One region of the Nocardia bhagyanarayanae genome, then DNA from elsewhere that is predicted to be linked to it. Evidence: riboswitches for the same ligand, from Rfam matches in the RefSeq annotation. Region 1 holds a riboswitch; each other region holds the start of a gene.
What was found. A riboswitch is a leader RNA that binds a small molecule or an ion and turns the genes downstream of it on or off. The one in region 1 is predicted to bind S-adenosylmethionine.

Region 1 (7,235 bases):
CCGAGGATGGCGTCCCAGAGCCCGGCGACCCAGCGCGCGGTGGGGGACATGTCGGCGTCGGCGGGCTTGGTCTCGGGCAGCGGCCAGGGCAGCGCGTCGCGGTCGACCTTGCCCGAGGTGCGGGTGGGCAGCTCGCCGACCACCGCAAGGCGCGGCACCAGCGGTGCGGGCAGCTGGCCGGCGAGCAGTTCGCGAGCGGCGTGCACGTCGAAGTCGCCGTCCGGGCCGGTGAGGTAGCCGACCAGGATCTTGTTGCCCGCCTTGGTCGTCCGGATCGCGGCGGCCGCTCCCGTGACGCCAGGCAGATGCTGGAGCGCGTTGTCGATCTCGCCGAGTTCGATGCGACGGCCGCCGAGCTTGATCTGATCGTCGGCGCGGCCCAGGAAGACGAGCCCGGCGCTCTCGTTGCGGACCAGATCGCCGCTGCGGTAGGCGCGTTCCCAGCCGAGTGCGGGCAGCGGCGCGTACTTCTCAGCGTCCTTGGCCGGATCGAGGTAGCGGCCGAGTCCGACGCCGCCGATGACGAGTTCACCCGATTCGCCCTCGCCGACCGGGTTGCCCCGCGCGTCGATCACGGCCAGATCCCAGCCGTCCAAAGGCAATCCGATGCGAATCGGCGGCTCGCCGGTGAGCAGGGCCGCGCACGCCACAACCGTCGCCTCGGTGGGGCCGTAGGTGTTCCACAACTCGCGGCCCGAATCCTCGTCGCCCGCAAGGCGTTCGGCGAGTTCCGGCGGCACCGCCTCGCCGCCGAAGATCAACAGCCGGACCGGTTCCAGCGCCTCGGCGGGCCAGGTCGCGGCCAACGTCGGCACCGTCGAGACGATGCTGATCTCGCGACGGACCAGCCAGGGGCCGAGGTCGGCGCCGGTGCGCACCAGCGCGCGCGGCGCGGGCACCAGGCAGGCGCCGTGCCGCCAAGCCAGCCACATCTCCTCGCAGGAGGCGTCGAAGGCGACCGAGAGACCGGCGAGTACACGGTCACCGGGACCGATGGGCGCGTCGCGCAGGAAGAGTCGCGCCTCGGCGTCGACGAAGGCGGCGGCGTTGCGGTGGGTGACCGCGACGCCCTTCGGCGTGCCGGTGGAGCCGGAGGTGAAGATGATCCAGGCGTCGTCTTCGGGAGTCGGGAACCGGTGACCGGAATCGGTGGCTTCGCCGTCCGTCTCCACTTCGGTCGTGAGTGCTGTTGCGGCGGAAGATGTTTCGTCGGCGACGCGGATGCCGTCGGCGGTGACTACGGCGCTGACCCGCGCTTCGCCGAACACCAGCCGGGCCCGCTCGTCGGGATCGTCGGCGTCGACCGGGACGTACGCGGCGCCCGCCCACAGCACGGCCAGGATCGTGATGTAGAGATCGCCACTCCCGGAGGGCATTCGGACGCCGACCCGGTCGCCCGCGCGGACTCCCGCCTCGGCCAGCTCGGCCGCTCGCGCCTCCACCGCGGTGAGCAGCTCGCGATACGTGATCAGGATCTCGCCGTCATCGATGGCGTGCGCGTCCGGATGGGCACGGGCGGTAGCGGTCAGGATGTCGACCAGGGTGCGCGGCGGGGGCGCCGCCGCGCCGCGTAGCAGGGGGTCGGACAACGACTGCCCGGTCGTCGGGCTGGCGCCCACCGCGGTGTCGACCTGCGGCTGGAGCATCACGTCCGGCCCACCTCTCATAGACCTGCCTTGCGTTTCCCGATGGTTGTTTCACATGAGGGTTACCGATTGGCAAACACCACGGTGACCAACTGACCACGGTACCCGCGGTATCGGTGAAATCGCCCGGGCCGCGGTGTGATGTCGATCCGCGAGCCTCGGCAGGCTGATCGGGGGCGTCAGGCGTACTTCCGCATTCGCTCCGGCCGGTTTTCGGCGGCAGCGCCTGTCAGGTCGCCGAGGCCGCGGTGCCGAGGCCCAGCGCGGTGAGTATCCCGGCGCTGGCCTGCTCGAGCCGATCGCGGACCTTCGGGCTGCGCAGGAACGCCACCGCGCGGGCGGCGAGCAGGGCGAGCAGGATCATCTCCACGGCGGCGACGGTGCATTCGATCGCGCCGAGCGCGAGCGTGTTCAGGAAGGTGACCTCGGTCAGGAACTGGGGCAGGACGGCCAGGTAGAACAGGCCGACCTTCGGGTTGAAGAGACACGAGACGACACCCGCCGTGAACGCCGAGCGAACCGATGGCGCTTTCCCGCTGCCGGAATCGAATTCGGCCTCGGCCTGCGCCCGCCGCTTGCGCAGTTCGATGAGCGTGCGAATTCCCAAGTACACCAAGTAGATTCCGCCGACGATCTTCAGCGCGCGATACGCGGTCGCGGATTGCTCCAGCAGCGCCGCGACGCCCGCGGCCACCACTACCGCCCACACCAGGCCGCCGAGCGCCGAGCCCACCGCCGCGGCGATGCCGGGACGGGCGTCCACGATCGAAAAGCGCAGCACCAGAAACGAATCCGGCCCCGGCGTCAAGGAAAGCAGGACGCACAGTCCGACGAAGCTGAGCAGCAGCGAGGGCGTCACCCAACGAGTGCAGCGCAGTTCCCGCGGCGGCGCAACCGACTTTCGGCCGCGAAATCCGGAGGTTGACAGACTCGCGTGCGGTCTGCCAACCTCGGAATAGGTCATGAGTGCCAGCGCTAAGCCCCGGCTAGCTGGTCGGCAACCCTCCTCCGCGGTGGGGTGCTCCGGGTGACGACCGGGCCGCCGCCCGATCGGGCGCGGCAAGCGCGGACTCGAAAACACAATCGATCGTCGAGTCCCTGAGCCGACGGGATTACGTGATGACCGCTGTTGTGGACCAGACCTGTGCCGCCCTCGCCCGCGTGTCGGGTGACGAGCTGCCGGTGCCGCTCGTGCAGGGCGGAACCCGCACCTACGCCAACTTCGACTACGCCGCGAGCGCGCCGGCGCTGGCCCAGGTCACCGACCGGATTCAGCGGCTGCTGCCGTACTACGCCAGCGTGCACCGCGGCGCGGGCTACGCCTCGCGCATCTCCACCGAGTGCTACGAGGCCGCGCGCGGCTCGGTCGCCCGTTTCCTCGACGCCGCCGACGACCAAGTCGTGGTGTTCACCCGCAACACCACCGACTCGCTGAACCTGCTCGCGTCTTGCGTGCCGGGTGACACCGTGGTGCTCGACATCGAGCATCACGCCAATTTCCTGCCGTGGACGCGGCACGGACGCCGCGTGGTGCGCGCCGCCGACACCGTCGCCGAGACCATCCGGTTGCTGGTGGCGGAGCTGTGCAGCAAGCCCGCCGCACTGCTCGCGGTCACGGGGGCGTCGAACGTCACCGGGGAGGTGCTGCCGCTGGAGCGGCTCGCCGACATCGCGCACCAGTGCGGGGCGCGCATCCTGGTCGACGCGGCCCAGCTCGCTCCGCACCGGCGAATCAGCCTGCGGGAGAGCGGGATCGACTACCTCGCCTTCTCGGGCCACAAGCTGTACGCGCCGTTCGGTTCCGGCGTGCTGGTCGGCCGCCGCGACTGGCTGGATCGGGCCGAGCCCTATCTCGCGGGCGGAGGTGCGGTGCGCGCGGTGAGCACCGAGGGCGCCGAGTGGGCGCCCGCGCCGCAGCGGCACGAGGCCGGGTCGCCGAACGTGCTCGGCGCTGCCGCGATCGCCGCCGCCTGTGACGCGCTCGCCGCCATCGATCCGGACGAGTTGGCCGCCCACGAACGCCTGCTCGCCGACCGCCTGCGCGACGGGCTGTGCGCCATCCCGGGCGTCGAGACGCTGCGCATCTGGTCTGACAGTCCCGATTCCGTCGGCATCGTGGCGTTCACCGTCGCGGGCTTCGCGCCCGGCCACGTCGCCGCCTACCTCTCCGCCGAACACGCCATCGGCGTCCGCGACGGTCGCTTCTGCGCCCACCCCCTGCTCGCCCGCCTCGGCCTCGACGCCGCGCTGCGCGCCAGCATCGGCCTCGGCACCACCTCCGCCGACATCGACCGCCTCGTCGACGCCGTCGCCACCCTGGTCCACCGCGGCCCCTCCTGGAACTACGCCCGAACCGACGGCCTCTGGAACCCCACCCCCGAAACCCGCCCCTTCACCGCCACCCAAACCTCCGGCGCCACCCCCTGCCTCATCGCCTGAGTCACCGGGCTTCGCGGCCGGTCGGGGGCGGTGGCGGCGGGATACTATCGGCGAGACCGTTCCCGACTCGGAGGTGGACCGATGAGCATTCTGCCTGCGTGGGCGACCGATCCAGGGGCGCTGCTCATCACCGAGGCAGGCTACGACGCGCTGCCGGAGGACGTGCAGCGGCAGATCGAGGTGGTCGACGGTCACGTCATCTTCTGCCCCAGCGGTAGTTTCCAGCACAACAATGTGGCCAGGCGGCTGGCCAACGCTCTGGAGCAGGCGCGTCCCGCCGAACCGTGCACCGGCGTCGTCACCGATTTCGAGATGCACTACGTCAAGGGCAGGCCGGGCAGTCCCGGGTTCTCCTTCCGCAGGCCCGACGTGGTGCTGCATCGGTGCGTCGAGGAGGACCGCAAGCTCACCACCGCAGACGCACTGCTGGTCGTGGAGGTCGTCTCACCGGGATCGGAGTACACCGACACCGTCGACGAACGAGCGGAATACGCGCACGAGGGCATTCCGATCTACCTCGTGGTGCACCTCGACGCCGAGCGCCGCGTCAAGATCGTTCAGGAGTATCGCTTGGACTGGGCGAGCCGGACCTATCGGCTCGCCGAAACCCATCAGGACGCGCTGCGGTTGACCGGCCCGTTCCCGATGGAGGTCGCGTTCAAGGAGCTGGACGGCTCCTGAGCTCCCTCAGTCCTCCAAGGAGGACGGGCGGTGGTAGCGGCCGTTGTAGTAGAGCAGCGGGGCGGCGGCGGGCTCTTCGTCGGTGTTGTCGTGGACGCGGGTGACCAGGCCGACGACGAAGGTGTGGTCGCCGATGGGGATCAGTTGCTGGACGACGGCGCGGACCCAGATGGGGGTGCCGTGCAGGACGGGTTCGCCGGTGTCCAGGGTGGTCCACAGGGAGCGGTCGGTGAAGCGTTCCTCGGCGGAGCGGGAGAAGCGCTTGGCGATGTGCTGCTGGTGTTCGCCGAGGAAGTGGATGACCACGGAATCGGCGTCGAGCATCGCGGCCATGCTTGACGAGGTGTGCGCGATGTTGAACGACACCAGCGGCGGTTCGAGCGAGAGCGAGGCGAACGAGGTCGCGGTGAAGCCGACCGGTCCCTTCGGGCAGGAGAGCGTGACCACGGTGACGCCCGCCGGATAGTGACGCATGGACGCGCGGTACTGCTCGGCGGTGATGCCGCTCAGGTCGTCGGGGATCCGGACGCCGGTGTGCGGCTGCGGTGCTTCGGTCACATGACGAAAGTACGCCCGATTCGCCCGCTCCGGGCCCGGCGATTGTTGTTCGATTGCCGTTCGCCCGGGGAACCCGCAGCTCACGCGGCGGTGTGAGATTCAGTCCACATCGATCGGAAGCCCCGCGGTGATCCGCACCAACTCGCGAAAGGACGTGCGGAACAGCGTGTTCGGATGCCCGCCCGCCGCCCACAACTCCTGGTGCCTGGCCAACGCGTTGTCCACCCAGGTCGGCAGGTTGGTGGGATGCCCGACCGGCGCGACCCCGCCAATCGGCTGACCGGTCACCTCGCGCACCAACGCCGCGGGCGCGCGGGTGAGCGTGCCTTCCAGCCGCGCGCCGGTCTGCGTCAGGTCGACCTCGTGCGCGCCGGAGACCAGTAGCAGCACCGGATTCTCGTCGAGCAGGAAGACCAGCGATTTGGTGATCGCGCCCACCTCGACGCCGAGGACGCGCGCCGCGTCGGCCGCGGTGCGGGTGGGTGTCTGCTGGCGGAGGATGACGCCGTGATGGCCGCGCGCGATCAGCGTGTCGGCGACCCGGCAGGCGACCGGAGGTAGCTGGGCCCTGCTCATGGATCCAGGGTAAGTGGACCGGCCCAATCGCTCCTGCCGTGCGCGGGGCGACGACGAACCGCGCGGCCCATTCCCCGGGACGGCCCGCGGAAGCGGCGTATACGCTGTACAAATGACTGACTGGCAGGCTTTCACCGTCGAGACAAAGGACCACGTCGCGCAGGTGACGTTGACCGGCCCCGGCAAGGGCAACGCGATGGGCCCGGACTTCTGGCGGGAACTTCCCGAAATCTTCCGCGGCCTCGACGCCGATCCCGAGGTGCGCGCCATCGTGCTCACCGGCTCGGGCAAGCACTTCTCCTACGGCCTCGACCTCCCGGCCATGGCGGGCACCTTCGGGCCGCTGCTCGCCGACAAAGCGCTGGCCGCGCCGCGCACCGACTTCCTCAAGGAGATCCGGCGGATGCAGGACTCGGTCACCGCGGTGGCCGAGTGCACCAAGCCGGTGATCGCGGCCATCTCCGGCTGGTGCATCGGCGGCGGCCTCGACCTGATCGCCGCCGTCGACGTCCGGCTGGCCAGCGCGGACGCGCAGTTCAGCCTGCGCGAGGCGAAGGTCGCGATCGTCGCCGACATCGGTTCGCTGCACCGGCTGCCCGGCATCATCGGCGAGGGCCACCTGCGCGAGCTCGCCTACACCGGCAAGGACATCGACGCCGCCCGCGCCGAGAAGATCGGCCTGATCAACGACGTGTACCCGGACCAGGAGGCGGTGCTGGACGCGGCGCACGCGATGGCGCGCGAGATCGCCGCGAACCCGCCGCTGGTGGTGCAGGGCGTGAAGGACGTGCTGGACCACAAGCGCGCGTCGGAGGTGGCCGATGGCCTGCGTTACGTCTCGGTGTGGAACGCGGCCTTCCTGCCGTCGGAGGACCTGACCGAGGCCATCCAGGCGGTCTTCGAGAAGCGCGCGCCCCAGTTCAAGGGTCGATAAGCGTTTGCCTCCGGCGTCCACGCACCGACATACTTGCGACGAACAACTAATTGATTGGCGCAAGTAAAGGCGGCGGTGCGTGGACGCGGACGACCTTTCGATCGACACCATCGCGGTGCAACTGACCCGGCTCCAGCGCATCCGCGACCGGACCGCCTTGCAGATCCGCACCACGGACGGCGTCGACCCGGCCGTGTTCGCCGTGCTGTTCCGGTTGCTGTGCGACGGCCCGATGCGCTCGGGCGCGCTGGCCGAGGCGGTGTACTCCGACGCGTCGACCGTCAGCCGTCAGGTCGCCCAGCTGGTCGAACGCGAGCTGGTCCGGCGGACGGCCGACCCCGCCGACGGGCGCGCCACGGTGCTCGAGGTGACCGAACGCGGGCGGGAGGTGGCCGAGCGGA
Region 2 (7,235 bases), 900 kb from region 1:
CGGGAGTCTCCAACCGCGCGCTGTTCCTGGGCGCGGTGCTCGGCATCGTCGGCTTCTTCGTCATCCCGGTCGTCGGCCTGTTCGTCGGCTTCGTGCTCGGCGTCTACCTCTCCGAACTCCAACGCCTGGGCCAGAACCAACCCGCCTGGCAGGCAACCAAACACGCCCTGAAGGGCGTCGGCCTCTCCATGCTGATCGAACTTTTCGGCGCCCTCTTGGCCACCGCCACCTGGATCACCGGCGCCCTCGTCGCGTAGCTCGGCTCTTCGCCGGGTGAGGCCGCCGAAGCGGAGTCGTGGTTGCGTCGAACCGCCGAGGCAGGCTTTCCGCCAGTTATGGCGAGCATCGCCGACCTGCTGCTCGAGCGCAGGGACGCCGTCGCAACAGAGTACTGGCGGAGTAGTGCCGAAGACGCCGGCCATGAGTGCCCGGCCGATGACGCCGGGTGATTCTCGGCATCATCGGCCATGGACGCGCTCGGTGGGCGCAGCGAGCGTGCGAGGGTGGAGTCCTGGCGGCGCTTGCGTGCGGGTATGCGAGGCGTGTGACCTGGTCGCATCCCAAAAGAGAGGGGCACCTCCGGCGACCGTCGTTCGCCTGAGATGCGATTTATAGCTGCGACAGTCGAATTCGAGCCCTGGCAGGCGTTCTACGGTGAGGCGCACCACAATCGGGTACCCATGCCCTAGCCAGGTGGGTAACAGACCTGGTCGCTCGACCGACTGACGCGATAGAGGCCGTCGGTCGGCCGCTGAACAACCCCGGCAGGATCAAAGCGCCGGTATCGCAACACAGCTCGTAGATCACCGTCCATCGAATGAACGGAGTACGCATGAAGCGCACGATGCACTACCTGGCTGCCGCCGCCCTCCTCGGCGCGGGCTTGTCCGTCGCCGCAGCGCCCGCCCAAGCCGACCCCGGCCCCTGTCAGCTCGGGTGGTCGAATGTCGAGCCTCGCTCGTGCGCGCAGAACAGTTTCAACCTCGCTCCGGTCTTCACACTCGGCAACGGTGTGTGCGTCGGCATGTTCTCGGTCGGCGGCACCGCCTTCGACGGACCGCTCTACGAGTACGCCGAGGCTCCCGGTGCGGCACACGCGGTTGTCGTGCGCCTCATCCCGGGATTCTCTCCGATCGGCACGTGGGGTCCGCAATTGCTCGCCTGCGACGTCACCGCGGTGGTCGACTGGCACAACCTGGACACCGGCCAGCGCGGCAGCGCCAGCCGCTTCGTCCCCGCCGGGCAGCGTCTCAGCCCGACCATCGTCCTCGCGGACACCGGCCCCGGACGGGTTCAGCTCACCGTGCGAACCGACCGCCCCTCCATCCCTGCGACCGCGGAAGTTTTCGTGCCGTAGCCGTTCTCGCGCCCCGCGCAGCGTTGTCGTCGCCGTGCGGGGCGCGGGAGGACTCAGCTAAGGGCGTGATCGAGGTCGGCGAGCAGATCTTCCACGTCCTCGAGGCCGACGGAGATGCGGACAACCCCGTCGGAGAGGCCGATGGTGGCGCGACCCTCCGGGCCCATGGCGCGGTGGGTCGTCGTGGCCGGGTGGGTGATCAGGGTCTTGGAGTCGCCGAGGTTGTTGGAGATGTCGACGACACGCAACCGGTTCAGCACCTCGAAGGCGCGCTTCTTGGCTTCGTCGGCCGGTGCGTTCAGCTCGAAGGTGACCACGGTTCCGCCGCCCGACATCTGGCTGCGGGCCAGGTCGTACTGCGGATGCGATTCCAGGAACGGGTATTTCACCCAGCTGACCGATTCGTTGGTCTCCAGGTATCGCGCGATCCGCAGCGCGGACTCGGTGCTGTGGCGCACCCGCAGCGGCATCGTCTCCAGGCCCTTGAGCAGGGTCCACGCGTTGAACGGGCTCAGCGCGGGGCCGGTGTGGCGCATGAGCGTCTTCACCGGACCGTCGATGTACTCCTGGGAGCCGAGGATGGCGCCGCCGAGGACGCGGCCCTGGCCGTCGATGTGCTTGGTGCCCGAGTAGACGATGACGTCGGCGCCGAGCTCGAAGCCCTTCTGCAACAGCGGAGTCGCGAAGACGTTGTCCAGCACCACTTTCGCGCCTGCGGCGTGCGCGAGCTCGGTCACCCGGCGCACGTCGACGAGCGTCTGCATCGGGTTGGCCGGGGTCTCGAAGAACACCGCCGTGGTCGGCACCGAGAGTGCCTGCTCCCACTGGTCGAGGTCTTCACCGTCGACGAACACCGTTTCCACGCCCCAGCGCGGCAGGATCTCGTTGCACACCACGAAGCACGAGCCGAACAGGCTGCGCGCGGCCACCAGCCGATCGCCCGCGCCGAGCAGCGCGCCGAGTGCCGTGAACACCGCCGACATGCCGCTGGCGGTCGCGAACGCCGCCTCCGCGCCGTCGAGCAACCGGATCCGCTCCTCGAACATGGCGACCGTCGGGTTGCCGTAACGGGAGTAGACGAAGTGCTCCACCTCGCCGGTGAACGCCGCTTCGGCCGCCTCCGCGCTCTCGTAGACGAAGCCGGAGGTGAGATACAGCGCCTCGGCGGTCTCCTCGAAACCGGAGCGGCGCAGGCCGCCGCGCACGCCGAGGGTGGCCGGTCCGACGCCCTCTGGCAGCGGCTTGTCGAACGCGCCGCCGGTGATCACGACTGCCTCCACGGCAGCCCGGTGGCGCGCCAGCCGGTGGCGCCGCGATGGCCGGCCGCGTCGAGCGAGCCCTCGAAGCCCTCGATCACGTTGTAGGAGGGCTCGATGCCGAGCCGGGTGGCGACGGTCGCCGCGTGCGCGGAGCGCTGGCCGGAGCGACACAAGAAGACGACGGGCGCCTCCGCGTCGCGACCCTCCAGTGCCTTGCTCAGCTGCTCGGCGAACTGCGGGTTGGGCGCGCCGGTGCCGTCCACCCACTCGATCAGCACGGTGGGGCGCTCGATCGAACTGGTGTCGGGCACTCCGACGAAGCGCCATTCCGCTTCGGTGCGCACGTCGACCAAGACGGCGGCGGGGTTGTCGCGCAACACCTCCCACGCCTGCTGCGGGGTGATGTCACCGGCGTAACTCATCTCGAACCTCCTGTGAATCCGCACTTGCCGCACCTGTTTCGGTGCGCGGCCAGGTCGTCACCCGGAGCACCCCACCGCGGAGGAGGGTTGCCGACCAGCTGAGCCGGGGCTTGGCGCTGGTTCTCATGACCTAGGGACTGAGATTGCCTGCACCGAGGTCACCGTGTCAAACATTGCAGACGAGCCATTTGTCGTCCGTGCGGGTGAGGTTCCAGGTCGCGGTGTACTCCTTGCCGTCGACCTTGGTGGTCACCGTGGCCTTGGCCCGGTCGCCGTTGAGCGTCTGATCGGTGACGGCTATGAGTTCGATTGCCTTACCGGTGCCTTCCTGCCCGGCCAACGGCGATTTGGCGGGGTCGAAATCGGGGCAGCCGGTACCAGGTGGCGGCACCATATCGGTGTTGTTGGCGCCCTCGACGAAGTTGCCGACGGCGCCCGCGATCTTCTCCGCCTCTGTGACATTTTTCTCAGCGGGGGAGAGCACGCCGCCGAGCGCGATGGCCACCAGCACGATGACGGCCAGCACGGCCGCGGCAAGGAACGGCGCGATGGAGCGCTTGTCGGTCTGATCGACCTCGATCGGTTCGCCTTCGTCGGGGGACTTCTGCTCGGTCATGGATCGATCATCCCTGGTCGGCGGGGGTATCCGACGCCCGGCCCCCGCGCGCCGAACAGCGGCGCGCTCCGCCCCGCTATCGTGGGAAGCGGGCCCGTCCGGCGTCGAGCCCGCGAAGGCGGGCATACAGCCAGTTCACCGCACCGGCGCGGGCGACAACCGGCAGCACCGATAGAATCGCGAGACCGAGACCTGCTGCCATAGCCATATGGCAGTTCACCGTCGTAGCGATCTGGGGACCGTGGGAGCCACGAGCCAGCATCACCAGAGCTCGTGGCGCCGGGTGCAAACAAGCGGTCCGTCAACTTAGCCTAAGCTAAGACGGACGCCATTGAACGTTTCGACCATAAGGGTGCGCGTAAGAGATGACCGAACAGAGTGCAGCGACTCGCCCGCTCCGCATCGCGATCGTGGGCGCAGGACCGGCCGGGATCTACGCCGCCGACGCGTTGATGAAGTCCGATGCCGATGTGAGCATCGACCTCTACGAGCGCATGCCCGCGCCGTTCGGGTTGATCCGCTACGGCGTCGCGCCGGACCATCCGCGGATCAAGGGCATCATCACCGCCCTGCACAAGGTGCTCGACAAGGAGCAGGTGCGTCTGCTCGGCAACATCGACTACGGCACCGACATCACCCTGGACGACCTGCGTCGCTTCTACGACGCGGTGATCTTCTCCACCGGCGCCAACGCCGACCGCGCGCTGCCGATCCCGGGCATCGACCTGGACGGCTCCTACGGTGCGGCGGACTTCGTGTCCTGGTACGACGGGCACCCGGACGTGTCGCGCTCGTGGCCGCTGGACGCGGAGAAGGTCGCGGTGCTCGGTGTGGGCAACGTGGCGCTGGACGTGGCGCGCGTGCTGGCCAAGACCGGTGACGAGCTGCTGCCGACCGAGATCCCGCCGAACGTCTACGAGGGCCTCAAGCAGAACAAGGCCGTCGAGGTGCACGTGTTCGGGCGGCGCGGTCCGGCGCAGGCGAAGTTCACCCCGCTGGAGCTGCGCGAGCTGGATCATTCGCCGACCATCGAGGTCATCGTGGATCCGGAGGACATCGACTACGACGAGGGCTCGGAGGCCGCGCGGCGGCACTCCAAGCAGGTCGACATGGTCGCCAACACTCTCGAGCAGTGGGCCATCCGCGACCAGGGCAACCGTCCGCACAAGCTGTTCCTGCACTTCTTCGAGTCCCCGGCCGAGGTGCTCGGCGACGAGAACGGCAAGGTCGTCGGTCTGCGCACCGAGCGCACCCAGCTCGACGGCACCGGCAACGTCAAGGGCACCGGCGTGTTCAAGGACTGGGACGTGCAGGCGGTCTACCGCGCCGTCGGCTACCTGTCGCAGAACATCAACCAGCTGCCGTTCGACGACCAGGCGGGCACCGTGCCCAACGAGGCGGGCCGCGTCATCGCCGACGAGAACGCCGACGGTCCGGCGCGCTACATGCCCGCCACCTACGTGACCGGCTGGATCAAGCGCGGCCCGGTCGGCCTCATCGGCCACACCAAGGGCGACGCCAACGAGACCATCGCCTGCCTGCTCGACGACGCCCCCGGCTTCGCCCCGGCCGAGAACCCGGACCCGCAGGCCGTCACCGAGTTCCTCGAGGGCAAGGGCATTCCGTTCACCACCTGGGCGGGCTGGTACCGCCTGGACGCGCACGAGCGCGCGCTCGGCGAGCCCGAGGGTCGCGAGCGGGTCAAGGTCGTCGAGCGCGAGGACATGCTCCGCGCCAGCGAGCCGCACAAAGTGTGATCACGAAGAGGGGCGCCGACGAGCGCCCCTCTTTCGCTTTACCGACCGCCCGGTAGCCGCGAGCGGATGCGACAGCGAAGAGATCTCGAGGCATTCTGTACAAGTGTTCGATGCCCATGTCCACATCATCGATCCGCGGTTTCCGCTGATCGAGAACGAGGGCTACCTGCCCGACCCGTACACCATCGCCGATTATCGAAAGCGCATGTCCCGCTTCGATGTCGGCGGTGGCGCCGTGGTCAGCGCGTCGTTCCAGGGGACCGATCAGACCTACCTGAAGGCGGCGCTCGCCGAGCTCGGTGAAGGGTGGGTCGGTGTCACCCGGCTCGACCTGGACGCCTCGGACGAGGAGATCCTCGAACTCGACCGCGTCGGCGTGCGCGCGCTGCGCTTCAACCTCAAGCGCGCCGCCGCCGACATCACCCAGATGACGTTGCAGGCCCTGCGTGCCCACGAGCTGGCGGGCTGGCACGTCGAGCTGTACATGGACGGCCAGATGCTGGCCTCCTTGCAGCCGGTGATCTCCAAGCTGCCCGCCCTGTCGGTCGATCATCTCGGGATGTCCGAGGAGGGGCTGCCGTTCCTGCTCGACCTCGTCGACCGCGGCGCCCGGGTGAAGGCGACCGGATTCGGGCGGGTCGCGATGAACGTCGCCGACACCTTGCGCCGCATCCACGCCGTGAACCCACAGGCGCTGATGTTCGGCACCGATCTGCCCGGTACCCGCGCCGGACGCCCCTTCCGCGACTCCGACGTCGACCTGATCTGCGATGTCGTCGGCGTCGACATGTACGCGGTCCTGGAGGACAACGCCCGCGCCTTCTACCGGCTCCCCGCCAGGGAGCGCGCGGAGGAGGATCCCGCCCCGACGTTGCCGTTGCACCGCACCGAGCAGCCGACGTTGCCGCTGCGCCGCGACGAACTGCCGAAAGCCGCACCGGCGGACACCATTCCGTTCCGGGCGATCGAGTGAGTTGTAGCTCCGGATAAAGCCGCGCGTCGAATTGCGCTGCGGCGCAAGTGCGTCCGCATCCGCCGACACCATCGAGCCGACGAGCCGATATCGTCGAGGTCGATGAGGTTTGGCAACGAGTGGCTGCGACTCGGTAGGTACTTCCCGTCGCGGCGAACAGAACGTACCCCGAGCGCGCCGCCCCTGGAGTTCCCGCGGAGCAACGCGACTCTTCTCCTCCTGCTCGCCTGCGCGATCACCGCGGTGACGCTGCTCTTCACCACCGTCGATCCGTGGCTGGACAAGGCGGGCATTCTGGTCGGCGGGCTCGACGTGCACGTCTATCGCGACGGCGCTTGGCGCATCCTGCACGACCAGCCGCTCTACTCCGAACCCACCCTGCGCGGGCTGCTGTACACCTACACGCCGTTCTCGGCGATCGTCTTCCTGCCGACCAACCTCATACCCTGGGAATTCCTCAGCCCGACCTGGCTGACGCTGAACCTCGGCGTCCTGTTCGGCTGCGTCATGATGAGCTGGCGGCTGCTCGGCTACCGATGGAACGCGCGGCTGGCGACGGCGAGCGCCCTGATCGCACTCACCTGCGCCTTCATCGAACCGGTCCGCACCACGCTGTTCTACGGGCAGATCAACCTCATTCTGATGTTGCTGGTGCTCTGGGTGTTCTCGCGTGACGAGCACGCCAAGCTACGGGGCCTCGGTGTCGGCATCGCGGCGGGCATCAAGCTCGTGCCGCTGTACTTCATCGTCCAGCTGCTCGCGTTGCGGCAGTGGCGCTCGGCGGCCACGGCGGCGTTGGCCTTCCTCGGCTCCGTCGTCCTGACCTGGCTCGTGCTACCCGCCGATTCCCG
Region 3 (7,235 bases), 760 kb from region 1:
CCTCGATGTTCGGGAAGCGCTTCGCCAGCATCTCGGCGTGCGCCCAGTGCGCGGTGACCCGCCTGCCGTCCAGCAGACCCGCCGCCGCCAGCGCGAAAGTGCCGTCGCAGAGGGCGACCATGCGCGCGCCGCGGCGATGCGCGGCGGCCAGTGCGTTCAGCAGCTCGGGTGGCAGTTCGCGTTCGGCGGTCACGCATTCGTGCGCCACCGAGGGCACGATCACGGTGTCGGCGGTGAGCAGGTCGTCGAGACCGTGCTCGGCGCGCAGGAACGCGCCGAAGCCGATCGGCTGGGTCTGCTGGTCCGGCGCTACCGCGCACACCTTCAGCTCGTACCAGGCGTCGGCCAGATCCGGCTGCGGCGTGCCGAAAATCGAGGCGACGACGCCCAATTCGTAGAGATCCCAAGGGTGCAGCGCGCCGGGCGCGATGGCCATGGCGACGGTTCGACCGGTCATGCCCCCAGTATGGCAGTAATAGTTCGCTAAGCGTCAGTCCTGCCACTCACACCTCGGCGGTCATGTCGCGAAGACTGGTCGACGGGCGCCCACCCGACAGAACGACACGACGGAGGAATCATGAGCAAGACATCGGTCACCGTGCTGGGTCTCGGGCGGATGGGCGCGGCGATCGCCGAGGTCTTCGTGCGCAACGGTCACCCGACCACCGTGTGGAATCGCACGCCGGGCAAGGCGATTCACCTCGACGAGCTCGGCGCACGGCGCACGGACGACGTCGCCGAGGCGGTCGCGGCTGGCGAGCTGATCGTCACCGTGCTCGCCGACACGGCGGCCGCCGGGGACCAGCTCGTCCCGCTCGGCGCGGCGCTGCGCGGGCGGACGGTGCTCAACGTGGCCACCGGCCGCCCCGACACCGCCCGCGAGCTGGCCGAACGATTCGCGGAGCACGGTGCGCGCTTCCTGGACGGCGGCATCTTCGGCGTTCCGCAGACGGTGGGCACGCCCGAGACGCTGCTCGTCTACAGCGGCGAGTCCGGCGCGCAGGCCGAATTCGCGGAGGTGATAGCGGAATTGGGCGCGACGAAGTACGTCGGCGCGGACGCGGGTCTCGCGGCGCTGCACGACATGGCGGTGCTCGGCGGGATGTACGGGCTGTTCGGCGGCTTCTTCCAGGCGACGGCGATGGTGCACACCGAGCGGGTCTCCGCGGTCGATTTCACCGACACGTTCCTGGTGCCCTGGCTGCGCGCGCTGCTCGACATGCTGCCCACGCTGGCCGCCGAGATCGACTCGCGGGAGTTCCCGGTGAACTTCTCCGATCTCGCGGTCAACGCGGCGGGTCTCGCCGACATCCGCACGACCAGCCGAAACCAAGGCGTGGCAACGGATCTGCTCGATCCGCTACAGCGCCTGTTCGACGCCGAGGTCGAACGTGGGCACGGCACCGCCAGTTTCACCAGGGCGTTCGCCGGACTGCTCGACGCACCGGTGCCATCCGCAGGCTGACGGCCGCGCAACCGCGAATACACGTCGGGCACCCGTTCCACCGCGAGGTGGGCGGGTGCCCGGCTCAACCCCGGCGCTGGGAGATCCCAGCGCCGGTCGGGGTCGGACGGATCGCGTCCGGCCCCCGGTGCCGACTCAGCGCAAGGCGCGAGCCAGGTTCGCGTCGAGCGCGCCGAGGAACTCCTCGGTGGTCAGGTAACCCTGGTCGCCGCCGACGAGCAGCGCGAGGTCCTTGGTCATCTGGCCGCCCTCGACGGTCTTGATGACGACGTCCTCGAGTGTCTGCGCGAAGCCGATCACCTCGGGGGTGTTGTCCAGCTTGCCGCGGTGCTCGAGGCCACGGGTCCAGGCGAAGATCGACGCGATCGGGTTGGTCGAGGTCGGCTTGCCCTGCTGGTGCTGGCGGTAGTGCCGGGTGACGGTGCCGTGCGCGGCCTCGGCCTCGCAGGTCTTGCCGTCCGGGGTCAGCAGCACGGAGGTCATCAGGCCGAGCGAACCGAAGCCCTGGGCCACGGTGTCGGACTGCACGTCGCCGTCGTAGTTCTTGCAGGCCCAGACGTAGCCGCCCTCCCACTTCATGGAGGAGGCGACCATGTCGTCGATGAGGCGGTGCTCGTAGGTCAGGCCCGCCGCGTCGAACTGGCTCTTGAACTCGGTGTCGAAGATCTCCTGGAAGGTGTCCTTGAACATGCCGTCGTAGGCCTTCAGGATGGTGTTCTTCGTCGACATGTAGACGGGGTAGTTCTGCTGCAGGCCGTAGTTGAACGACGCGCGCGCGAAGTCCTCGATGGACTTCTTGAAGTTGTACATGCCCATGATGACGCCGCCCTCGTCCGGCATCTTCACGACCTCGTGCACGATCGGCTCGCTGCCGTCCTCGGGGGTGAAGGTCAGGGTGACGGTTCCCGACTGGAAGACCTTGAAGTCGGTGGCGCGGTACTGGTCGCCGAAGGCGTGGCGGCCGATGATGATCGGCTTGGTCCAGCCGGGAACCAGTCGCGGAACGTTGGAGATGATGATCGGCGCGCGGAAGATGGTGCCGCCGAGGATGTTGCGGATGGTGCCGTTGGGCGAGCGCCACATCTTCTTGAGGCCGAACTCCTCGACGCGGGCCTCGTCCGGGGTGATCGTGGCACACTTCACGCCGACGCCGTGCTGCTTGATGGCGTTGGCCGCGTCGATGGTGACCTGGTCGTCCGTCTTGTCCCGATACTCGATGCCGAGGTCGTAGTACTCGAGGTTCACGTCGAGGTACGGGTGGATCAGCTTGTCCTTGATGAACTGCCAGATGATCCGGGTCATCTCATCACCGTCGAGTTCGACGACGGTGCCTTCAACCTTGATCTTGGACATGGATCTTCGTGTCCTCCTAGGATGGTGCCCTTATTGCACGGCCAGGCGAACACGCTTGTGAGCGGACCCCAGCTGTTCAACAGACAACGTATATGTACCGCGTTGTTTGCGGGACGTGTGGTGCAAGCAAGACAAGCGTACTGCTGCCGACGATCTCACCGCGCGGGGAGGGCCCACTGTGCGGACTCCAAGACGGTTACCCACGAGTAGCCCCACGAGTGATCCCAACCACTTTCTCCATCATGTCATCCCGGGCAAGTCGAGCGCTCCGACCTGCGCGGGAACCGAACGGCGACCGGACGCGCGATACGGCCCGCGCACCTTCGATGCGCGGGCCGTATCCGGTGTTGCTCAGACCGCGAGCGGGACGCGAAGGCTCTCCTCCGCGTCCTCGGCGAAGTCCGTCGGCTTGGCCTTGATCATCAGCGCGATCACCGGGATCGCGGCGAGGAAGAAGCCCGCGCCGACGTAGAACGCGACGTCGTAGCTGTAGATGGCGGCGCGAGCGGCCAGATCGTCGACCGTCGGATTGTCGGCGAGGTAGTCCTTGGCCGCCTGCACCGAGATGGTGGTGAGCAGCGCGGTGCCGACCGCGCCGCCGACCTGCTGGGCGGCGTTGAGCAACGCGCTGGCGACACCGGCGTCGGCCTCGTCCACCCGGTGCAGCGCCACCGCCTGCATGCCGACGAACAGCGGTCCCATGCCGAGCGCGATCAGCAGCTGGGCGGGCAGCACACCGGCGGCATAGCTGTCGCCGTAGCTCAGCTGCGCGAGCCAGAGCAACCCGACCACGCCGAGCGCGGCGCCCGCGATCATCAGCGGACGCGGTCCGAGCTTGGGCAGCAGCGCGCTGGTGATGCCCGCCGACACCGCGATGCCCACGGGGAACGGCAGGAACGCGACGCCCGCCTTCAGCGGCGAGTAGCCGAGCGTGACCTGGAAGTAGAAGCTCAGGAACAGGAACATCGCGAACATCGCGATGGGGATCAGCAGTGCGGCGAGCAGCGCGCCGCCACGGTTGCTCTCCCCCGGGATGCGCAGGGGCAACAGCGGATTCGCCGAACGACGCTCGATGGCGACGAACGCGACGAGCAGCGCGAGCCCGGCGACGAGCAGCGCGAGGGTGCCGCCCGAGGTCCAGCCGTGATCGGCGGCGCGGCTGAAGCCGTACACGATGGCGATCAAGCCCGCCGTCACCGTGACGGCGCCGGGCACGTCGTAGCCGCCGGTACGCGGCGCGGGCACGTCCTTGATGACGAACGCGAGCGCGCCGACGAACGCGAGAATCGCGATGGGGGTGTTGACCAGCAGGGTCCACCGCCAGGACGCGTATTCGGTGAGCGCGCCGCCCGCGATCAGGCCGATGGCGGCGCCGCCCGCGGAGATGCCCGCGAACACCGCGAAGGCGCGGGCCCGCTCCTTCGCCTCGGTGAACGTCACCGAGACCAGTGCGAGCGCGGCGGGTGCGAGCAGCGCTGCGAAGGCGCCTTGCAAGCCGCGGCCCGCGAAGAGCTGGGCGCCGTTCTGCGCCAGACCCGCGAGCGCCGAAGCGGCCGCGAAGCCGACGAGGCCGACCAGGAAGATCCTGCGGCGGCCGAGGTAGTCGGCAAGGCGGCCGCCGAGCAGCAGCAGGCCGCCGAAGATCAGCGTGTACGCCGTGAGGGCCCACTGCTTGTCGCCCTCGCTGATGCCGAGGTCACGCTGCGCGAACGGCAGCGCGATGGTCACGATGGTCGCGTCGAGGACCACCATCAGCTGGGCCAGGCCGATTACGCCGAGCGCCAGCCAGCGGGCCGAGTCGCGCCGGTCGCCCGGCGCGTGCACCGCTGTCGATATCTCGCTCACCTTGTCTCCTCGTCGTTCGGAAGTGCGCGTGCGGCCAATCCTGTCACTGACAGACATTTGGCGTCAATAGAAAAATGTCGCAATCAGACATTTGCCGGATCATGACAGATGACCGACCGTCTGAGTTACAGTGGGGAGATGCTCGACTCATCGACGTCGGCGGACACGACGCAGGAAGCCGCGGCTACCAGGCAGGACATCCCGCCCGAGCCCGGCGGGCACGCGGACCGCGAGAACACCGCGCCCCTCGGGCTGCGCGAGCGCAAGAAGCAGCAGACGAGATTGCGCATCATGAACGTCGCGCTCGAACTGTGCGACGCCCAAGGCTTCGACGCGACCACGGTCGAGCAGATCGCGAACGCGGCCGACGTCTCGCCGCGCACCGTCAACCGGTATTTCGAAACCAAGGAGGACATCGTCCTCGCGCCCATCCTCGACTTCGGTCAGATGGTTGCCGACAAGTTGCGAGAACAGCCGCCGAACGGCAACCAGCTGCACGCGCTGTGCAACGCCTATCTCCAGGTGATCGACGACGCGGCGTCCGAGAACTCGGCGGTGTCGTTCTGCAGGTTCCAGCAGATGCAACGGGTCGTGCGCGACAGTCCCTCCGTCAACAGCCGCGCGCTGGAGTTCGCCGACAGCAAGTCCGACGCGATCACCGCGGTGCTCGCCGAACGTCTCGGCACCACACAAGGGGCGCTGAGCGTGCGATTGATCGTCTCGACCTGGCAGATGCTGTGTCATCTCGCGATGGACGTGCACGGCGAGCTGATCGTGGACGGCGATCCGGAGACCGCGGTGCGCGCGGCGCGGGCGACGTTGCTCGACGCGTACGCGGAGTTCATGCGGGTCTGTACGGAACCGGTGGCCGAATCGGCGGAGTGAGATCGGCTACGAATTTCGGTCATTGGCCGCCCGCCAGCTACCATGTCCGTCAGGTCATGAGTGCCAGCGCCAAGCCCCGGCTCGCTGGACGGCAACCCTCCAGCAGCGGTGGGGTGCTCCGGGTGATGACCGGGCCCTCGAAGGTCGAGGGCAAGCGCGCTGTCAGGAGGTTCCCGGAAATGTGTTGTCCTGGATAGACCGCATCACCGATCTCGTTAGTCCGGCGAACAACTCTTGTGGAGCATGACATGACCGACCCCGTCGCGGCCGAGTTCGATCCTGCCCGTTGGTCCTTCGAGACCAAGCAGGTGCATGCGGGCCAAGCCCCCGATCCGAGCACCGGCGCCCGCGCCCTGCCGATCTACCAGACCACTTCCTACGCCTTCCGCGACACCGACCACGCGGCGGCGCTGTTCGGGCTGGCCGAGCCGGGCAACATCTACACCCGCATCATGAACCCGACCCAGGACGTGGTCGAGCAGCGCATCGCCGCGCTGGAAGGCGGTGTCGCCGCGCTGCTGCTCGCCTCCGGGCAGGCCGCGGAGACCTACGCGATCCTGAACCTGGCTTCGGCGGGCGACCACATCGTGTCCAGCCCGCACCTGTACGGCGGCACCTACAACCTCTTCCACTACTCGCTGCCCAAGCTCGGCATCGAGGTCTCGTTCGTCGAGGACCCGGACGATCTCGACCAGTGGCGCGCCGCGATCCGGCCCAACACCAAGGCGTTCTTCGGCGAGACCATCGCCAATCCCAGCAGTGCCGTGTTCGACATCCCCGGTATCGCCGAGGTCGCGCACGCCGCGGGGATCCCGCTGATCGTGGACAACACCGTCGCGACCCCTTACCTGATCCAGCCGCTGGCGCACGGCGCCGACATCGTGGTGCACTCGGCCACCAAGTACCTGGGCGGGCACGGCGCGGCCATCGCCGGCGCGATCGTCGACGGCGGAAAGTTCGACTGGACCGTCCGCGACGACAAGGGCGAGCCGCGCTACCCCGGCTTCACCACCCCGGACCCGAGCTACCACGGCGCGGTCTTCGCCGACCTGGGCGCGCCCGCCTACGCGCTGAAGGCCCGTGTGCAGCTGCTCCGCGATCTGGGCGCGGCGGTCTCACCGTTCAACGCCTTCCTCATCGCGCAGGGCATCGAGACGCTGAGCCTGCGCATCGAGCGCCACGTCGCCAACGCGCAGGCGGTCGCCGAGTTCTTGGCCGAGCATCCGGCCGTCGAATCGGTCCACTACGCGGGACTGCCCAGCTCGCCTTGGCACGAGCGGGCCAAGCGACTGGCGCCGAAGGGGACCGGCGCGATCGTCTCGTTCGAGCTGCGCGGCGGCGTCGACGCGGGCAAGAAGTTCGTGGACGCGTTGGTCCTGCACAGCCACGTGGCCAACATCGGGGATGTGCGTTCCCTGGTGATCCATCCGGCATCGACGACGCACTCCCAACTCACGCCCGAGCAACAGCTCGCCTCCGGCGTCACCCCGGGGCTGGTCCGCCTCGCCGTGGGCATCGAGGGAATCGACGACATTCTGGCCGATCTGCGCGCCGGATTCACGGCGGCGACGACGTGACCGTGAGCGCCGATCAGAGCATCGAGTCCGGCGTCGGCCTGCTGCCGCCGCCGGACGGACGGCCGGGCGTCATCGCCATCGGGGACGTGCGGCTGGAAAGCGGCGCGGTG
Region 4 (7,235 bases), on a different contig from region 1:
TGAAAAGCGCCGCCCGCCACCGGCTCGCCGTCCTGCGTGACCACGAGCAACCCGCCCTCCGGCGGTGCGAAGTGCGCGGCCGGATAGCCGCGCAGATCGGTGTGCACCTCGCCGGGAGTCCGGCCGTAGCGGCTGCTGTACTCGAGCGCCAGCTCGGCGAGCAGCGGCGCGGCAAGCGGATCGTCTTGGGCGACCCAGTGCGCCCGGCGGATCGTCGAGAGTCCCCGTGTCATCGGGTCACCGCTGCTTCGGTAGACCGGGCGGATTGATCCGCGATTCGGTGACGGCCTCGGTCCGCAGTCCCCAGCGGTCGATGACCCGCTGATAGAGCCCGGACTCGAGCGCGTGCCGCAGGGCCTTCTGCACCGGGCCGATCAGACCGTTGTTCTTCTTCGTCAGCACACCGATCTCGCCTTGCAGCGCCTCGCCCGCGCCGGAGAAGGTCGCCACGATCTTGGTCTGGTTCGCCGTGCTCACGTGGTAGATCGCGGTCGGATTCGGGCCGAGATAGCCGTCGAGCCGCTGCGAGGCGAGGGCGAGATAGTAGTCGCTGGTCTTGTCGTAGTAGGCGATCTCGATGGCGGGCAGCCCCTCGGCGCGGTTCTGCTCGTTCCACTTCACCAGCAGCTGTTCCTGGTTGGTTCCGGTGCCGACGCCGATCCGCTTGCCCGCCAGGCTCTTCCGGTCCTGGTACTGGAGCTCGCTCGCGGCGGGCACCTCCAGCGCGACGTTGTCGTGCCGGTAGGTCGCGAAGTCGTATTTCTCCTTGCGCTCCTCGGTGACGGTCACGTTCGAGATGAAGGCGTCCACTTCGCCGGAGTCGACGCGCACGAAGTTCTGCGACCAATCCGCCACGCTCGCGACCAGTTTCAGCCCCAGGATGTCGGCGACCAGCGATGCGAAGTCGACCTCGGAGCCGACCACCGTCTTGTCGTCGGTGGCGTAGAAGCGCAGCGGCGGCGCGGTGCCCGACGCGCCGGTCACCACCAAGGTCCCTCGGTCACGGATGGTCTGCGGTACCTCGGCGGCGATGGCGTCGACCTTGTCCGCGCGGACGCGTCCGGACTGCTCGGGCGACAGGTCGAAGGCGACCGTGCCGTCGGAGGAGACCTGGAGGTCTTCGTCGGGGTCGGTGGCACACGCGGTGACCAGCAGCGCGGCCGCGGCGAGGGCGGTGACCATGGCGGGGAATCTCATCGGGAACCTGTTCGTGACGCTCATCGGACTCGGGACAGAAAGGCGCGGGTGCGCGGATGGTTCGGGTTGTCCAGGACCTCGGCGGGCGGGCCCTGTTCGACGATCACGCCCGCGTCGAGGAACACCACCGTGTCGGCGACCTCCCGGGCGAAACCGATTTCGTGCGTGACGATCACCAGCGCGGTGCCGTCCTCGGCCAGATCGCGGATCACGTCCAGCACCTCGCCGACCAACTCCGGATCCAGCGCCGAGGTCGGCTCGTCGAAGAGGATCACTCGCGGCCGCACGGCCAGCGCCCTGGCGATCGCCACCCGCTGCTGCTGCCCGCCGGACAGCCTGCGCGGGTAGGCGTCGGCGAGTTCGCCGATGCCGACGCGCTCGAGCAGCGCCTTCGCCTCGCGCTCGACCTCGCGGCGGTCCCTGCGCTGGGCCGCCACCGGTGCGAGGGTGACGTTGTCCAGCACCGTCAGATGCGGGAAGAGATTGAACTGCTGGAACACGAAACCGATGCGAGAACGCTGTTCACGGACCACGCGATCCGGCAGCGGATACAAGACGTCGCGCCGCAGGCGGTAGCCGATCAGTTCGCCATCGATGTGCACGGTGCCCGCGTCGACCGGCTCGAGGTGGTTGAGCACCCGAAGTAGCGTCGACTTGCCGGAACCGGACGGGCCGATCACCGCGACCACCTCGCCCGCGCGCACCGTCAGATCGATGCCGTGCAAGATCTCGGTGCGACCGAAGGACTTTCGCACGCCGGTGACTCGCACGGCGGGCGTCTCGAGCGCGGTCATCGGGTCGCTCCCCGAGGCGCGGCGGAACCGAGCTCGGCGATCTCGCGGACCCTGCGCCGCAGTTCTTGGAGCGGCGTCGGTGTCGGGGTGCGCTGGGCGCCCTTGGCGTAGTGGCGCTCGATGTAGTACTGCGCCACCGTGAGAATCGTGGTCAGCAGGATGTACCAGACCGTCGCCACCATGAGCAGCGGCACCACCCGGCCGTTGCGGCCGTAGATCACCTGCACCTGGTAGAAGAGTTCGGCGATCGCCATCACCGAGACGATCGAGGTGCCTTTGAACAGGCTGATCACCTCGTTGGTCGCGTTCGGCAGGATCGAGCGCATCGCCTGCGGCACGACGATCGTGCGGAACTGCCGCCAGCGCGGTATACCCAGCGCCGCCGCGGCTTCCAGCTGACCAGGATCGACCGAAACGAGCCCGGCGCGAATGATCTCGGCCGAATACGCGGCCTGGTGCAGCGCGAGACCGATCACGGCGGCGGTGAATCCGGTGATCACACCGTTGACCTCGAAGGTGAGGAACGCCGGTCCGAACGGAATCCCCAGCGAGAGAGTCCGATACAGGTAGGCGATGTTGAACCAGAACAGCAGCTGCACGATCATCGGAATGGAGCGGAACGCCCAGATGTAGACCCACGCGATCACCCGCAGCACCGGATTGTTCGACAGCCGCGCCACGGCGAGCAGGGTGCCGATGAGGAAGCCGAGCGCGGTGCCCCACAGCGTCAGTTCCAGCGTCACCCGCAGCGCCGTCAGCACCGATCGCGCGGTGAAGTACTTCGCGAACGTCGGCCAGTCCCAGCCGGGATTGGTGACCAGGCCGTGCGCGAACTGGGCGAGCAGGATCAACGCGGCGGCGCTGATCACCCAGCGCCACGGGTGGTAGGTGCGTGCGACCCTGGGGGTTCGGTCGCTGGTTGTGTTCGCGGCTCCGTTCGGTTGAAGTGCCGCCGACTGAAGTTGGTCGGCGGCTGTGCCGGGTTCGTCTGCGTCCGCGGCGGATCGGCGTGCGGCAGAGCCGGGTTGGTCGGCAATCGCGCCGGGTCGGTGTGCGGCTGCGACGGGGCTGTCGGCTGTGCCGGGCGGATCGGCGTCATCCGCGGCCGCCGCATCGGATGCGAGGGACGCACTCATTTCGGGCCCTTCGGGAGAATCGAACGCGACCGCGCGACGCGCTGGTCACCGCACCCGGCCAGCGACGGGTGCACGGTCTGGCGCTGGATCAGCGCGGACAGCTGGCTGGGGTTGGGCGGCAGGTCTCGGCGTGGCGTCGGGTCCGGCGGGCGCCGCGGTGTGGGCAGATCATTCGGTCCTCCATCGTTCCTGGCGGAAGCACCCGCACCCGGTCGTCCGGGGGGTTGCTGCGACGTCGGCGAGCCAGGTCTCTCGGTCGCTCTGGATGGTGTTGCGGACCCCGGTCCGCTCCGGGCGCAGCAGGGTCGAGCCGAATCATCATGCGGAGCAGGGCATGTGCCGGACAAGGTTAGGAATCAGGGTGAGCGCAGCCCTGGCGTCGGTCGGTGCGACGGATGATCATTGCGCGGGTCGGCCGGTCGGTTCCCGCGCCGAGCGGCCGCCCGCCGCGGGGTGCTCACTCGTGTCGTCGCTCTGAAATGCGGGTGCAAGCCGACGCGCCGAAAACTTGCCGATTGCCGAAATGGCTGCTGAGCGGGTTTGCCGGAGTACCGTGTCCTCACCGTGCCGACGATGAGGAGCACCGCTGTGACCCTGTTGCGCCGCTTCACCACTCTCACCGCCGCCGCGACCGGTTCGGTCGCACTGGCTTTCGGCGTCTGCGCCCCCGCCGTGGCGGCGCCCGCCCCCGCCGCACCCCCGGCCGCCACCGAACTGGCGGGCAAACAGCAGGCCGCCGCGCCGGGCGACCTGCTCGGCGCCTACCAGTCCACCGTGGAGGCGCTGCGCGGATTCGGGATGGACCCGTTCCTGTACCCGACCGCCGCGGCGTTCTGCGGCAACGGCAGCACCTTCGGTCTCGTGCCCGCCGTCGCGGGCGCGATGCCGGGACCGTGGCCCAAGACCACGGTGTCCATTCCCGGTCTGGATCTGACGGCCGTGAAGTCCGGCCAGACCATGTTCACCTTCGTGCCCTACGGCCTCGACGCGGACAGCCGCACTACCGCGGGTATGCAAGTGGCCTGGCTGAATGTCAGCAACGGCCGCAGCGGCCTCACCAAAATGGGCCCGCTCGCCGACATCTTCCGCGCCATGATCCCCGCCGAGGTCCCCGCCGACCTGCGCCCGCACGCCGAACGCGCCGTCCAGGACTTCTTCTTCGCCGCGCTCCCTGTCGGCGGCATCCGCGCGGTCCCCGTCGACACCGGCAAGGGCACCGTCCTCGCCGCGGTCTTCGGCACCGTCGACAACGGCAAACAGTCCTGCTTCTTCCTGCCGACGGTCGGTATCACCTCGGTCCCGTAAGACCCAGGCCATCGACGACACCGGCTCGGTCCACCGACCGAGCCGGTGTCGTTTCGCTGCGTGCCCCTGCTCAGCGGACCTCGGGCAGCGCGCGGCCCTTCCAGCGAAGTGCCCCACGGCTTTTCGCGCGGTGTGAGCGGAGGACCAGGCGTTGATAGGCGGCGATCGATAGGGGATGGGCCAGTGCCGCGAGCGCGTCGGCGCGGTGGAGGGGGCCGCCGGATTCGAGGGAGCGGGCCAGCAGGCGGCCGGTGACGGCGGCGGCGTAGCCGAGCGCGCCGGTGCGGCGGGTCGGCCCGCTGCCGAACAGCGCGGCCAGCGGAGGGAGCCAATAACCGAGTGCCAGGGCGGTTCCCACGGCGGCGGCCGCCGTGCGTGAGCCGCCGTAGGCGGACCAGAGCCAGCGCGTGTACCCGGCGTCGATCTCCGCCGCGCCGCGGTACATGCGGGTGCGAGCGAGTCGTCCGGCGGCGACGAGGTGGGTGGTGTGGCCGGCGCGGCGCAGGGCACGGGCGATGTCGAGGTCCTCGGTCGGACTGTGTGCCACCGCGGCGTGCCCGCCGACGGCGCGGTAGGCGGCGTTGTCGAAGGCGAGGAACTGGCCGCAGGCGACCGCCGTCGAGGGACGATGGCCGCGGTTGCCCAGCACGATGGGCAACGTCGACGCCCAAGACCAACAGAGCAGCGGCTGCACCAGCGCCTCGGCGATGGTCTCGGCTCGCTGCGCCGGCCACGGCGAGACCAAGGCCGCGCCCCGATCGCGAACCGCGCCTGCCGCCGCGGCGATGGCCCGCGGGGCCAGTCGCACGTCGGCGTCCAGGAAGACGATGATCGGCGTGTCGACGTTTTCGGAAAGGCGGGCGCAGGCAGCGGCTTTGCCGGTCCAGCCCGCGGGCGGCTCGGCCTCCGAGCGAACGACCTCGAAGCGGGGGTCACCCGCGATCGCCTCCCGCGCGGCCGCCGCGGTGCCGTCGGTCGAACCGTCGTCGAGGATCAGCACTCGCATGGCGGGCACGCCGGTCTGCGCGCGCAGGTCGGCGATCAACGCGGGCAGCCGCTCCGCTTCGTCGCGGGCCGGTACGCACACGGTAACCGGCTCGGCCACTTCGGCATTCGCGTCCGCACGCGGCATCGAGAGCCGATTGATCAGCGCGATACCGCAACTCGCCAGCGCGACGGCCGTGCCGATGCCGACCAGCGCGGGGGAACCGGCCCGGCTCGCCTTGTCACGGGTCACGAATCCACCCGACCCGCCCGCGGCCGGGCGCCCGATCAGCGGAACTGCTTGACCGTCCGCCACCAACGCCGCCAGGAGAACTGGTGCTCGGGAACTTCCGGTGCGGCGGGGTTGCGATCCATGTACGCCATGGCCGCGACGATGGCGGCGACCGCGAGGGTGATGCCGCCGACGATGCCCGCCCAACCCGCGAACGAGCGGGTGTTCGGGTCGGCGTAGTGGACCTCGGCGAGCACCCTGGACACCTCGCCGGGCGGCAGCTTCCAGGAGACGGTGGAATCGCCCTCGCGGTTGCCGTTGGTCTTGGCTACCCGGGCCGGGAACGCGATGGTGAACTGCACGTCGGAGCCGTGCGGCGGCACCGACTTCAGGTCGACCCGCCCCTCCAGGCTGACCAGATCGCCGGTGCGCTGGAAGTTCAGCTGGAACATGCCCTGCGTCTGATCGGACAACATGCCGAGCTGCTGCACCTCACCGAAGGACAGGTCCTCGAAGAACACCTTGCTGCCCAGGTAACCGTCCTGGTTGTAGGGCTCGACCCGCACCTTCGCCGCCAGCGACTCGGGCGCTTTCAGCTGCGGACCCTTGTCCTCAGGGCTCGCGGGCACGACCGCAGCCACGATCCGCCCGGACACCCGGTCGTTGGACGACACACCCATCGACACCTGCACCCGCAGGCACCCGGCCAGCGCCGGCGCCAACAGCACGGCGAGCAGCACGCCCGCGGCTACCCGCAGCCTGGAACGGGGTGCGCGCGGCGACGGTCGGACCGGGACATCGGGCATCGTGGTGGCGGGACTCGGTTGCACGGCTCACATCGTGCCAGGCCGAACGTCCGAATCGCCACGCGGCGGGCGCGACACGACGAGACACCCCACCTCGCCTGCCTTATATATCGAGGTCCGCCCCGCTCCATGGCGAGCGCAGCGGCGTCAACCGGCGCGGCGCGCCTCGACGGAGCGGTGGCGAGCCAAGTGGATCAGGAGAGGCACGCCGAGGGGCGCCATGCCGAGGGCGCCGTACCAGGCCGAGTAGGGAAGATCGAGGAAGACGGCGTGGGCGAGGGCGGAGCCGAGCCAAGTCCAGAGGAAGACCGCGACGGGCACGGCGAGCGAGGCGCCGGAGCGAGGTTGGGCAGGGCCGGGCGCGGCGCGATCCCAGACCGCGAGCAGGAGCGCCATCAGCAGGCCGACGCAGAACCAGCCGAGGTAGTTGGTGAGCGGGATGTGGGCCAGGCCCGGCAGCCCGGAATCGGCGTCGCACCAGGTCCATTGCCCGTCGGCGACCATCTGCGGATCGAGGAACAGGTCCCATCCCACCGCCCCGACCGTCGTGAGGACGACCCGCCCCGCGGTCCCGCGGGTGACGATCCCTGCCACGATCCACACCGGATACATCCCGCCGGTCCAGGCCAGCGGCACCAGCAGCGGCACGCCCGCGAGCGACGGCCCGATCCGATCCTGCGCGTACTCGTAGCAGCCGAACGGGATTCCGGTCGCCACGCCGAGCATCTCGGCGAGCAGGCCGAGCCCCGAGACGATCACCAGAAACCCCAGCGCGTACCGC

Region 2: linked by a shared signal. The riboswitch ahead of FB390_RS07900 (rhodanese-like domain-containing protein) and the one ahead of FB390_RS03945 (aminotransferase class V-fold PLP-dependent enzyme) in region 1 are both predicted to bind S-adenosylmethionine.
Region 3: linked by a shared signal. The riboswitch ahead of FB390_RS00985 (bifunctional o-acetylhomoserine/o-acetylserine sulfhydrylase) and the one ahead of FB390_RS03945 (aminotransferase class V-fold PLP-dependent enzyme) in region 1 are both predicted to bind S-adenosylmethionine.
Region 4: linked by a shared signal. The riboswitch ahead of FB390_RS30190 (amino acid ABC transporter permease) and the one ahead of FB390_RS03945 (aminotransferase class V-fold PLP-dependent enzyme) in region 1 are both predicted to bind S-adenosylmethionine.

Annotation. Positions count from the first base shown of each region.
Region 1 is NZ_VFPG01000001.1:990,000-997,234, reverse strand. Features, by position in the region: gene FB390_RS03955 (Pls/PosA family non-ribosomal peptide synthetase) at 1-1,646, opposite strand, end outside; gene FB390_RS03950 (LysE family translocator) at 1,876-2,505, opposite strand; SAM riboswitch class IV at 2,605-2,718, shown strand; gene FB390_RS03945 (aminotransferase class V-fold PLP-dependent enzyme) at 2,766-4,085, shown strand; gene FB390_RS03940 (Uma2 family endonuclease) at 4,167-4,766, shown strand; gene FB390_RS03935 (flavin reductase family protein) at 4,773-5,324, opposite strand; gene FB390_RS03930 (YbaK/EbsC family protein) at 5,424-5,900, opposite strand; gene FB390_RS03925 (crotonase/enoyl-CoA hydratase family protein) at 6,013-6,834, shown strand; gene FB390_RS03920 (MarR family winged helix-turn-helix transcriptional regulator) at 6,914-7,235, shown strand, end outside.
Region 2 is NZ_VFPG01000001.1:1,890,298-1,897,532, forward strand. Features, by position in the region: gene FB390_RS07885 (DUF456 domain-containing protein) at 1-257, shown strand, start outside; gene FB390_RS34130 (hypothetical protein) at 833-1,357, shown strand; gene FB390_RS07895 (O-succinylhomoserine sulfhydrylase) at 1,411-2,625, opposite strand; gene FB390_RS07900 (rhodanese-like domain-containing protein) at 2,622-3,038, opposite strand; SAM riboswitch class IV at 3,054-3,169, opposite strand; gene FB390_RS07905 (Rv0361 family membrane protein) at 3,205-3,654, opposite strand; gene FB390_RS07910 (FAD-dependent oxidoreductase) at 4,020-5,411, shown strand; gene FB390_RS07915 (amidohydrolase family protein) at 5,515-6,384, shown strand; gene FB390_RS07920 (glycosyltransferase 87 family protein) at 6,487-7,235, shown strand, end outside.
Region 3 is NZ_VFPG01000001.1:225,471-232,705, forward strand. Features, by position in the region: gene FB390_RS00960 (helix-turn-helix domain-containing protein) at 1-457, opposite strand, end outside; gene FB390_RS00965 (NAD(P)-dependent oxidoreductase) at 578-1,465, shown strand; gene FB390_RS00970 (NADP-dependent isocitrate dehydrogenase) at 1,601-2,818, opposite strand; gene FB390_RS00975 (MFS transporter) at 3,170-4,663, opposite strand; gene FB390_RS00980 (TetR/AcrR family transcriptional regulator) at 4,802-5,548, shown strand; SAM riboswitch class IV at 5,601-5,711, shown strand; gene FB390_RS00985 (bifunctional o-acetylhomoserine/o-acetylserine sulfhydrylase) at 5,797-7,125, shown strand; gene metX (homoserine O-acetyltransferase MetX) at 7,122-7,235, shown strand, end outside.
Region 4 is NZ_VFPG01000002.1:752,493-759,727, forward strand. Features, by position in the region: gene FB390_RS30175 (GNAT family N-acetyltransferase) at 1-233, opposite strand, end outside; gene FB390_RS30180 (ABC transporter substrate-binding protein) at 238-1,197, opposite strand; gene FB390_RS30185 (amino acid ABC transporter ATP-binding protein) at 1,218-1,991, opposite strand; gene FB390_RS30190 (amino acid ABC transporter permease) at 1,988-2,860, opposite strand; SAM riboswitch class I at 3,305-3,399, opposite strand; gene FB390_RS30195 (hypothetical protein) at 3,701-4,432, shown strand; gene FB390_RS30200 (glycosyltransferase family 2 protein) at 4,503-5,669, opposite strand; gene FB390_RS30205 (LppM family (lipo)protein) at 5,705-6,454, opposite strand; gene FB390_RS30210 (carotenoid biosynthesis protein) at 6,602-7,235, opposite strand, start outside.